Regions from separate parts of the Kribbella endophytica genome, predicted to be linked through region 1. Evidence: predicted binding sites of a transcription regulator. Region 1 holds the regulator's gene; the other holds the start of a gene.

Evidence for each region. Region 1 encodes HrcA, which represses chaperone genes, less so after heat shock. Its sites were predicted from a motif close to TTGGCACTCGNNNNNNNCGAGTGCCAA; they were not measured.
Region 2: the regulator HrcA is predicted to act here: its motif matches at 2,559-2,585, upstream of groES (co-chaperone GroES).

The regions. Positions count from the first base shown of each region.
Region 1 is NZ_BAAGUR010000002.1:114,970-120,823, forward strand. It holds gene ACYVIO_RS19135 (EF-Tu/IF-2/RF-3 family GTPase) at 1-40, opposite strand, end outside; gene ACYVIO_RS19140 (ThuA domain-containing protein) at 173-814, shown strand; gene ACYVIO_RS19145 (Gfo/Idh/MocA family protein) at 799-1,902, shown strand; gene hrcA (heat-inducible transcriptional repressor HrcA) at 1,987-3,006, shown strand; gene dnaJ (molecular chaperone DnaJ) at 3,032-4,174, shown strand; gene ACYVIO_RS19160 (16S rRNA (uracil(1498)-N(3))-methyltransferase) at 4,198-5,151, shown strand; gene ACYVIO_RS19165 (SAM-dependent methyltransferase) at 5,157-5,804, shown strand; gene ACYVIO_RS19170 (dihydrofolate reductase family protein) at 5,823-5,854, opposite strand, start outside.
Region 2 is NZ_BAAGUR010000003.1:1,123,829-1,129,682, reverse strand. It holds gene ACYVIO_RS31715 (class I SAM-dependent methyltransferase) at 37-1,200, opposite strand; gene ACYVIO_RS31710 (peptidoglycan-binding domain-containing protein) at 1,223-1,834, opposite strand; gene ACYVIO_RS31705 (peptidoglycan-binding domain-containing protein) at 1,928-2,440, opposite strand; gene groES (co-chaperone GroES) at 2,726-3,022, shown strand; gene groL (chaperonin GroEL) at 3,143-4,762, shown strand; gene shbA (RNA polymerase sigma factor ShbA) at 4,983-5,603, shown strand; gene ACYVIO_RS31685 (hypothetical protein) at 5,596-5,854, shown strand, end outside.

The DNA.
Region 1 (5,854 bases):
CCTGCGGGCGTTCGTCGTTCTTCCAGAACTTCCATCCCATGTCGGCGACCCTATGCGGTGACCGGTTCCGGTAAACGATATCCACCGGCTGGGAAGGGGCTTGAAGGGCCGGTGGGCACCGCCTAGGGTCGCCTAGGCGGTGCAAAGATCCGATCTCTGAAGGGCAGGCAGCGTGACGACACGACGGGCACTGGTGGTCCGGGGCGGCTGGGAAGGCCATCTCCCGGTCGAGGCGACCGAGCTGTTCATCCCCTTCCTGCGGGACAACGACTTCGAGGTCACCGTCTCCGACAGCACCTCGAGCTACCTCGATCTGGACGGCACCGACCTGGTGCTGCAGTGCATCAGCATGGGCGAGATCACCGCCGAGGAGACCAAGGGCCTGGAGGCCGCCGTCCGCGCGGGCACCGGCCTGGCCGGCTGGCACGGTGGCATCGTCGACTCGTTCCGCGGCAACGTCGACTACAGCTTCATGACCGGCGGCCAGTTCATCTCGCACCCGGGCGGTTTCGTCGACCACCGGATCGAGGTGGTCTCCGACGACCCGATCGTCGAGGGCATCGAGCAGTTCGACCTGCACACCGAGCAGTACTACGTGCACGCCGACCCGAGCAACAACGTCCTGGCGACCACGACCTTCCGGGCCCACCCGGACTACCCGTGGATCGAGGGCGCGACGATGCCCGCGGTCTGGACCCGCACCTGGGGCGACGGCAAGGTCTTCGTCTGTACGCCGGGCCACAGCCTCGCCGACCTGGACACCCCCGAGGTCCGCACGATCATCGAGCGGGGGCTGCTGTGGGCGAGCAAGTGAGCCGGATCGGGATCGTCGGCACCGGCGTCATCAGCGGCACCTACCTGGACCACCTGGCCAAGCTGCCGGGGGTCGAGGTGGCCGCGGTGGCCGACCTGGACGTGTCGCGCGCGCAGGTCGTCGCGGACGCGCACCCCGGCGTACGGGCGCTGTCATCGGACGACCTGATGGCCGACCCGGACGTCGACATCGTGCTCAACCTGACCATCCCGGCCGCGCACGCCCCGGTGCACCGGGCCGCGCTCGAGGCCGGCAAGCACACGTACGGCGAGAAGCCGCTGGCCGTCGACCGGGCCGAGGCCAAGCCGCTGCTCGAGCTCGCCGAGGCGAAGGGCCTGCGGATCGGCTGCGCGCCGGACACCGTGCTCGGGACCGGGACTCAGACCGCGCGCGCCGTGATCGACCGCGGCGACATCGGCGTACCGACGGCGGCCAGTGCGTCGTTCGTCACGCCCGGGCACGAGCTGTGGCACCCGGCGCCGGAGTTCTACTACCAGCCCGGCGGCGGCCCGCTGCTCGACATGGGCCCGTACTACGTGACCAGCCTGGTCACACTGCTCGGCCCGGTACGACGGGTGACCGGGCGCGCCGGTCGTTCGCAGGACGAGCGGAAGGTGCACACCGGGCCGCGGGCCGGGGAGATCTTCCCGGTCGACGTACCGACGCACGTGACCGGGATCCTCGAGCACGAGTCGGGCGCGCTGACGACGGTGCTGATGTCGTTCGACGTGTGGGCCGCGCGCCTGCCGCGGATCGAGATCTACGGCACCGACGGCAGCCTGTCCGTGCCCGACCCGAACGCGTTCGACGGCACGGTCGAGATCGCGACCGCGGCGCGCCGCGAGTGGACCGAGGTCCCGGTGGCCGGCGGGTACGCCGGAGCGGGGCGGGGTGTCGGGGTTGCTGACCTGGCGCGCGCGATCCGTACCGGCGGGCCGCACCGCGCGGACGGTGCCCTGGCGTTCCACGTGCTCGACGTGCTCGAGTCGCTGCTCGAAGCGGCCGCCAAGGACCAGCCGGTGGACGTCACCAGCACGGTCGAGCGCCCGGCCGCAGTACCGTTGGGAGCCTCGCCCGAAACTGCCTGAGCAGCGATCGCCTGCTACGGGTCGGTAGACTGGCACTCGAAAGACTTGAGTGCCAGGGGCCGACGCTGAGAGAGGGTGGTGCGCGTGCTGGACGAGCGCAAACTGGACGTGCTCCGGGCCATCGTCGAGGACTACGTGGCGACCCATGAGCCGGTCGGGTCCAAGACGCTGGTCGACCGGCACAACCTCGGCGTCTCGCCGGCGACCGTGCGCAACGACATGGCCGCGCTGGAGGAGGAGGGGTACATCACCCAGCCGCACACCAGCGCCGGCCGGATCCCGACCGACGCCGGGTACCGGCTGTTCGTCGACAAGCTGAGCACGGTGAAGACGCTGTCCGCGGCGGAGAAGAAGGCGATCTCGTCCTTCCTCACCGGCGCGGTGGACCTGGACGACGTCGTACGGCGTACGGTCCGGCTGCTCGCGCAGATCACCCGCCAGGTCGCGATCGTGCAGTACCCGACGCTGATCCGCTCCAGCGTGCGGCACGTCGAGGTCGTCACGATGACGCCGCGGCGGCTGCTGCTGGTGCTGATCACGAGCACCGGCCGGGTCGAGCAGCGGATCGTCGAGACTCATTCCGACGTCGACGAGCAGCTGGTCGCCGACCTGCGCTCCCGGCTGAACACGGTGCTCACCGGCCAGCGACTGACCGACGCGACGACCGCGCTGACCAGCGTGGCCGACACCTTCCCGCCGGTCGACCGGCCGTTCGTCACGACGATCGTGACGACGCTGCTGGAGGCTTTCACCGACGAGGGCGAGCAGCGGATCGCGGTCGGCGGCGCGGCCAACCTGACCCGGTACGGCGACGACTTCGAGCGCAACGTGAAACCCGTGCTGGAAGCGCTCGAGGAGCACGTGATCCTGCTCAAGCTGCTCGGCGAGGCGACCCACCCGCAGACCCTCACGGTCCGGATCGGGCACGAGAACCCGTACGAGGGGCTGGCCACCACCTCGGTGGTCGCGACCGGGTACGGCCCCAAGTCGGAGGCGCTGGCCACGCTCGGCATCGTCGGCCCGACCCACATGGACTACCCCAGCACGATGGGCGCCGTCCGCGCCGTCGCGCGCTACGTCAGCCAGATCCTGGCTGATTCATGACGTTCCCCTACCTCTGGTCTGGAGTATGAGCACCGATTACTACGCCGTTCTCGGCGTCAGCCGTGACGCGTCCCAGGACGAGATCAAGAAGGCCTACCGCAAGCTGGCCCGCCAGTACCACCCGGACGTGAACGACTCCGAGGACGCGCACGCCAAGTTCCAGGAGATCGGCCGCGCCTTCCAGGTCCTGAGCGACCCGCAGAAGAAGCAGGTCCACGATCTCGGCGGCGACCCGTTCGCGAGCGCCGGACCGGGTGGGGCGGGCGCGGGCTTCGGCCAGGCGTTCACCTTCACCGACATCATGGACGCCTTCTTCGGCCAGACCGGCGGGGCGACGCGGGGACCGCGGCCGCGGACCCGGCGTGGTCAGGACGCGCTGATCCCGTTGCGGATCGACCTGAGCGAGGCCGCGTTCGGTACGACGCGGGAGCTGAAGGTCGACACCGCCGTACTGTGCCCGACCTGTTCGGGTTCGGGCGCGGCGGCCGGGTCCGAGCCGGTCACCTGCGAGGTCTGCCACGGACGCGGCGAGGTCACGCACACGCAGCGCTCGTTCCTCGGTGAGGTCCGGACGATGCGTCCGTGCCCGAACTGCCGCGGCTTCGGGACGACCATCCCGAGCCCGTGCGTCGAGTGCTCCGGCGACGGGCGCGTGCGCTCGCGTCGTACGGTCACGGTGAAGATCCCCGGCGGCGTCGACAGCGGCACCCGCGTGCAGCTGTCCGGCCAGGGCGAGGTCGGCCCCGGCGGCGGTCCGGCCGGCGACCTGTACGTCGAGATCGAGGTCGAGCCGCACGAGATCTTCAGCCGCAACGGCGACGACCTGCACTGCACGGTCACGCTGCCGATGACCGCTGCCGCGCTCGGTACGACGATCGACCTGCCGACGCTGGAGGGCGAGACGACGCCGCTGGAGATCCGCCCCGGCACGCAGTCCGGCACCGCGATGACCCTGACGGCCCGAGGAGTCCCGCGCCTTCGCCACGCCGGCCGCGGCGACCTGATCGTGCAGATCATCGTCGAGACCCCGACGAAGATCGACGACAGCCAGGCCCAGATCCTCCGCGACCTGGCCGCGGCCCGCGGCGAGGAACGCCCCCAGGGCCAGGTCCAAGCCACCCACAAGGGCGTCTTCGGCCGCCTCCGCGACGCCTTCGGCGCCCACTGAACAGCCAGACCCAGGCACCGACGATGGGACTCGCAGTCTTCTACCTGGCGGACCTGGGCACCCTCCCGCCACCCCCCGACGCCGGCGTAGCCGGCGAGCCCGGGGGCAACGACCTCGCCTCCGCTCCCGGCGTAGCCGGCGAGCCCGGGGGCAACGACCTCGCCTCCGCTCCCGGCGTAGCCGGTGAGCTCGGGGGCAACGGCCTCGCCTCTGCTCCCGGCGTAGCCGGTGAGCTCGGGGGCGCAGGCTCCTCCTCCCCCCACTCCTCCTCCGCCGCAGGCGGAGGAGGAGCTGAGTTGGTGCTCGGCGGCGCCGAGGGTCGCCATGCGGCGGTGGTGCGGCGCATCGGTCCCGGCGAGCGCGTTCGGCTGACCGATGGCGTGGGCAACTTCGCTGAAGGTGCTGTGGTGGCTTCCTCCAAGGCTGGGATCACTGTGTCCGTTGATCAGCGGGGGAGTGTGCCCAAGCCGGCTCCTCGGTTGGTCGTCGTACAGGCGCTTCCCAAGGGAGAGCGGGCTGAGTTGGCCGTCGAGATGCTGACCGAGGTCGGGGTGGATCTCATCGTTCCGTGGAACGCGGATCGTAGTCAGTTCCGGGCGAATCCGGAGCGGGTGGAGAAGACGCTGACCAAGTGGCGGTCGTGGGCGTTCGAGGCGAGCAAGCAGTCGCGGCGGAGCTGGTTCTGCGAGGTGGCTCCGGTGGCCTCGACGGCTGAGGTCGCTCAGCTGGTCAAGGACGCCGCGCTGGCCGCCGTACTGCACGAAGAAGCCAAGACTCCACTGGCAACACTGAACCCACCGACCACCGGCGACGTGGTGATTGTCGTGGGACCTGAAGGCGGCATCACCGACGCCGAGCTCGAGACGTTCGCAGCCGAGCCTGTGCTGCTCGGCGACACCGTCCTGAGAACATCGACGGCAGGCGTCGCGGCAGCTTCTGTCCTGCTGGCCAGATCTCGTTGGAGGACAGCGGTTTGAGCTCGATGGACTGGCTGGAGTGGCACTCGTCGTACGAGGACGAGGAGTCGCCCTTGAGTCGCCGCCTCGCAGCGGTGCAGAAGGCGATCCGCGAACGCCTCGATGCCGACCCCGACGCCAAGCTGCAGGTGGTCAGCGCCTGCGCCGGCCAAGGCCGCGACCTGATCGAGGTCCTTGCCACCCACCCGGCCCGAGGCCGCGTCACCGCCAGGCTCGTCGAGCTCGACCACCGCAACGTCGGCCTCGCCCGTGCCGCCGCGACCGTCAACGGCCTGACCGGCGTCGAGGTCGTCGAGGCCGACGCCGGCAGGACCGACGCCTACGCCGGCGCCGTACCGGCCGATCTCGTCCTGTTCTGCGGCGTCTTCGGCAACATCACCGACGCCGACGTCGAGACCACCGTCAAAGCACTCCCGCAGTTCTGCGCCCCCGGCGCGACCGTCGTCTGGACCCGCACCCGCGAGGAGCCCGACCTCTGCCCGACCATCCGCGGCTGGTTCGAGAGCGCAGGCTTCGAGGAGATCTCGTACGACGCCCCCGACGACGTGCTCTGGTCCGTCGGTGTCCACCGCCTGACCGCCGACCCGCAGCCGCTAGAGCTGGGCCGGCAGCTCTTCAGCTTCGTCCGCCACCCCGACACCCAGTCGATCTGAGCCGGAACCACCAGCCGCTCAGCGGTACTGGGCGTGGATCACGCCGGACG
Region 2 (5,854 bases), on a different contig from region 1:
GTTCGAGTATATGTTCGAATACTGCGCGAGCGCAAGTCAGCTCGGTCGCCGGCACGAGTACGCGACAGCGTCCCGGCCGATCCGCGTGACGATCAGCGTCGCGGACTGCGAGCCCTTCGGTGCGAGCTTCTTCCGTAGTACCGCCGGATCCATGTCGACGCCGCGCTTCTTGATCTCCAGCGTCCCGATGTCGTTGGTCCGCACCCACGACTTCAGCGCCTTCTCCTTGTACGGCAGCGTCTCGATCACCTCGTACGCCGACGCCAAGGCCGTCTCCACCAGGAAAGGCCCGGTCACGTAGGCGATCCGCGGGTCCAGCAGCCAGCCGCTGACCTCGGCTGCGACCGCCGTGACCAGACCGGCCCGCACCACAGCGCCGTCCGGCTCGTAGATGTACTGACCGACCGGCCCGACCTCAGCCTCAGGTGCGTCAGCAACCGAAGCGCCACCCGGCAGCAGCGTCGCCCGACGCGCGGCACCGCCGTACAGCTTGCCGGACCACAGCGCGGCCTCCTTGACCTCGCCGGCGTCGCTCACCCACTCCGCCTCGACCCCCTCCGGTACGGCGTCGTGCGGGATCCCTGGTGCGACCTTCACGCACGCCGTGCCCTCCAGCAGCGAGCTGATGAACGACCAGGGCGGCGAGTAGGCGTTGTGGTCGAACACCCGCCTCCCGTCCGCCCGTCGCGCCGGGTCGGCGAACACCACCTCGTACGGCGACAGGTCCTGCTTCTCCGCATCGCCCAGCAACACCTCACCGGACAAGCCCAGTGCCGACAGGTTGGCCGCAGCCGCCGCGGCTGTCGCCGGGTCGCGCTCGACGCCGGTGACGCGCAGGCCGGCCCGCGCCGCGCTGATGAGGTCGCCGCCGATCCCACAGCCCAGGTCGATGACCGAAGCACCAGGCAGTGCCGAAGCGATCCGGGCCGAGCGGTGCCCGGCGACAGCGGTCCGCGTCGACTGCTCCAGCCCGTCCGGGGTGAAGTACATCCGGGCCGCGTCGTCCGCGCCGAACTTGGCGACCGCCCGGTGCCGCAGCGACGCCTGCGTGACCGCTGCGGTGACCACCGCCGCGTCGTACCGGCGGCGGAGCTTCTCGACCAGCTGCAGCTCGCCGCCGGGAGTGAAGGACGCACAGGCCTCCGCCAGGACCTCGGATCCCGGTGGGGTGAGCAGTGTGGTGATCGAGTGGGGTGTCACGCGCTCATTCTGCGCTGAGCACTCACAGCGAGCTGTAGCAGCCGCTGCTCCAGATGCCCTTGGCCGAGTGGTAGAGCCGCCAGTTCATCGCCGAACGGGTCTGCGGGCCGTAGATGCCGTCCGCGGCGAGTTTGTGGCGCTTCTGCACCTGCTTGACGATCGCGCGGGTGTTGCTGCCGTAGACACCGTCGACGGTGAGCTTCGAGCCGTAGCAGTAGTTCAGGTTCCGCTGGAGCGTGCGGATGGCGGTGTCCGGGTCGCCGAACCGCTCGTTGCCGCGCTGCGGGTCGTCGCCGTACATCAGGTTGCAGCGGGTGCTGCTGCTCTCCCACACCGACGGCGCCGGTACGCCCCACCCGTTGCCGACCGACACGAGCCGGGCACTCCGGCACTGCTCGAGTGCAGCCGCCGCAGCAGCAGCCCGTACGCCGAGGTCGCCGGTCGGCCCGGCCACTTCACCGGGCGCCGGCTCGGGTGCTGTCGCGGCTGCCGGTGCACCTGCTGCCTGCGGAGTGTCCGTGGCGGAGTGGCCACCAGCGGCAGCCACTCCCACGACGATCGGACTGACCACCAGTACGGCGATCGCGACCAGGGCCTTGCCCGACGGCTTCTTCAACGCGAGGGGGAGTTTCATCTGGGCTCCTCGAACTGGTGGTCGCTCCACTCAGAACGGTCCCACGTCGGACCGCCCAGGCCCAGTGCTCGATCGCAGAAAGTGCGGGAAGGGTTACAGCGGGCTGTAGCAGAGCTCGCTCGACAGGCCCAGCTTCGGGTTCCACAGCCGCCAGTTCATCGCCGAGCGGGTCTGCGGGCCGTAGACCCCGTCCGCGGTGATCTTGTGCCGGCGCTGGACCGCCGCGACCGCCGCCTTGGTCTTGCTGCCGTAGCGCCCGTCGACGGTGAGCTTGGAGCCGTAGCAGTAGTTCAGGTTCCGCTGCAGCGTCTTGATGGCCCGCTCCGGGTCACCGGTGTCGTAGCGCGGGTCACGGAACGGGTTGTCGCCGTACTTGAGGTTGCAGTTGCTGCTGCCCTCCTCCCAGATCGACAGCAACGGGACGGTCCAGCCGGCCGAGTTGACGGTCTTGTCGAGGACCTGCTGGCACTGGGTCAGCGCCTGCGTCCCGGCCGACGCGCTGGAGGCGACGACGGTCAGCGGTACGGCGGCGACCGCGGCGGCGGTGGCGACGACGGCGACCCTGCGGGCCGTGGCCGCCCGCCGGAGCTTGGTGAGAACGGACATGGTGGTGCTCCCTCCCGAGGGACCCCGATCGGTCGGCGTCCTGTACCGCTGAGACGACCTGGACCCGGCCGAAGGTTGAGCCACCGTCCGGTTCGTGATGTTCGCCGGTGGCCTATTTCTGGCACTCGAGTTGACCGAGTGCTAATCGCGGCCTAGATTCGGTGTTGGCACTCTCCCTAGGAGGGTGCCAGCGGCCCCGGCCCCTGACCCCCGCGACGGCAGGCGGCGGGACGGCCGTCCTGACGCACTGTGAATCATCAAGAACTCGACCGTGGAGGTCAGCAAGTGTCGGTCACGATCAAGCCGCTCGAGGACCGTGTCCTCGTTGCGCCGCTCGAAGCCGAGCAGACCACGAAGTCCGGCCTGGTGATCCCGGACACCGCCAAGGAGAAGCCGCAGGAGGGCGAGGTCCTCGCCACCGGCCCCGGCCGCATCGACGACAACGGCAACCGCGTCCCGCTGGACGTCGCCGTCGGCGACAAGGTCATCTACTCCAAGTACGGCGGCACCGAGGTCAAGTACGACGGCCAGGACTACCTGATCCTGGGCGCCCGCGACATCCTCGCCGTCGTCAGCAAGTGACGACTGCTCAGAGTTTCTGACTGACACCGCCCCGGTGCCGAACACCGGCGCCGGGGCGGAGTCGGTCCAGAACCGGCTGGGCCATTGAACGCAAGAATTCAGAGAGGGACTGGTTTTTCCATGCCGAAGATCCTCGAGTTCGACGAGAACGCGCGGCGCGCCCTGGAGCGTGGCGTCGACAAGCTCGCGAACACGGTGAAGGTGACGCTGGGGCCCAAGGGCCGCTACGTCGTGCTGGACAAGAAGTGGGGCGCCCCGACCATCACCAACGACGGTGTCACCGTCGCCCGTGAGGTCGAGCTGGACGACCCGTTCGAGAACCTCGGCGCGCAGCTGGCCAAGGAGGTCGCCACCAAGACGAACGACGTCGCCGGTGACGGGACCACCACCGCCACGGTGCTGGCCCAGGCGCTCGTGCACGAGGGCCTGCGGGCCGTCGCGGCCGGGGTCAACCCGATGGGCCTGAAGAAGGGCATCGAGGCCGCCGTCGAGGCTGTCTCCGCCCGGCTGATCGAGACCGCGCGTCCGGTCGACAACAAGGGCGACATGGCCCACGTCGCCACCATCTCCGCCCGGGACGCCGAGATCGGCGGTCTGATCGCGGACGCTTTCGACAAGGTCGGCAAGGACGGTGTGATCACCGTCGAGGAGTCGAACACCTTCGGCACCGAGCTCGAGTTCACCGAGGGCATGCAGTTCGACAAGGGCTTCATCTCGCCCTACTTCATCACCGACGCCGAGGCCGGCGAAGCGGTGCTGGACGACCCGTACATCCTGATCAGCCAGAACAAGATCTCCGCGGTCGCGGACCTGCTCCCGCTGCTGGAGAAGGTCGTGCAGTCCGGCAAGACGCTGCTGATCATCGCCGAGGACGTCGAGGCCGAGGCCCTGTCGACCCTGGTGGTCAACAAGATCCGTGGCAACTTCACCTCCGTCGCCGTCAAGGCGCCGGGCTTCGGTGACCGCCGCAAGGCGATGCTGGAGGACCTGGCCGCGCTGACCGGCGCGCAGGTGATCGCTCCCGAGGTCGGGCTCAAGCTCGACCAGGTCGGCCTCGAGGTGCTCGGCACCGCGCGGCGGATCGTCGTGAGCAAGGACAACACCACCGTTGTCGAGGGCGCCGGCAAGTCCGACGAGATCGAGTCCCGGGTCAACCAGATCAAGGCCGAGATCGAGCGCACCGACTCCGACTGGGACCGCGAGAAGCTGCAGGAGCGACTGGCCAAGCTGGCCGGTGGCGTCTGCGTGATCAAGGTCGGCGCGGCCACCGAGGTCGAGCTCAAGGAGAAGAAGCACCGCATCGAGGACGCCGTCTCGGCGACCCGTGCGGCGATCGAGGAGGGCATTGTCGCCGGTGGCGGCTCCGCTCTCGTCCACGCCGCCTCGGTGCTGGCCGACGGCCTGGGCCTGGAGGGCGACGAGCTCGCCGGGGTCCGGATCGTTCGCAAGTCGGTGGTCGAGCCGCTGCGCTGGATCGCCGAGAACGGTGGTTACGAGGGTTACGTCGTGACCGCCAAGGTGGCCGAGCTCGAGGTCGGCAGCGGCTTCAACGCCGCCACCGGTGAGTACGGCGACCTGCTCGCGCAGGGTGTTCTCGACCCGGTCAAGGTGACCCGTTCCGCGCTGGCCAACGCCGGCTCGATCGCGGCCCTGCTCCTCACCACGGAGACCCTGGTCGTCGACAAGCCCGAGGAAGAAGAGCCCGCGGCGGCCGGTCACGGCCACGGCCACGGTCACTGATTCCTCGCACCACCCGTAGTACCCGAACTGCCCGGCAGGTCCTCGGACCCGCCGGGCAGTTCTCTTTTCCGGCCGCCGAGGTCGTCCATCCTGTGGATACCCGGGAGTAGTGACAGGTTGTAATGAAAAATGCTCAGTGATCACGTATTGCCACTAGGCAGGGGGGCGTCCGGGCCGTAGCATCTTGCAGGCTGACCGGTCCGACACGAGGGGGCGAGGGGTGACCGAGGTACAAATGCCGCACACCCACGACCGGGTCGAGCTCAGGGATCTGGCCGCGCAGGCGGCGGGTGGGGATCCGGGGGCTCTGAACGATCTGCTCACGAGGGTGCGCGCGGTCGCACACCGTTACGTGCGCTCCCGCCTGTGGACCTATCCGGGCGGGGCCGACATGGTCGACGACGTCGCGCAGGAGGTCTGCGTAGCGGTGTTCGGGGCGCTCGGGCGCTACCGCGACGAGGGCCGGCCGTTCGAGGCGTTCGTGTACGGGATCGCGGCCCGCAAGGTCGCCGACGCCCAGCGCGCGTTCGCGGTCGCCGACGTGTCGACGCCGGACCTGCCGGACGGGGCCGACGAGTCCCCGACGCCGGAGGAGCACGCGGTCAGACACTCCGAGGTCCAGCACATCGTGGGCCTGCTGGAAAGATTGCCGGAGAAACTGCGGGAGATCCTGCGGCTCCGGGTGGTAGCGGGGATGTCAGCCGAGGAGACCGGCCGGGCACTGGGGATGACACCGGGGGCGGTGAGGGTCGCACAGCATCGGGCGTTGAACACGCTCAGGGGGTTTGTGGGGCATGAGGCAAAGCAGGAAAGAGGAGCAGGGGAGGAGCGACATGGCTGAGCGCTTTGATTTAGACGCGATCGAAGCCGATGATGCGCTGCTCGACCTGCTCGCAGCCGGTGGGGAGTCCGCGTGGGAGGCGGGCGAGCACGACCCGACCCTGAAGCTGCTGGCCGATCTACGGCTGGCGGTGGAGGTCGAGGGCGAGCTCCCGGTGGAGACGATCGACGACCCGGAGAGCTTCCTGGCCCGCTGCGCGGCCCTGAACCCGGTCTCCGATCAGTTCACCCGCAAGATCGCCGCCCGCGGTC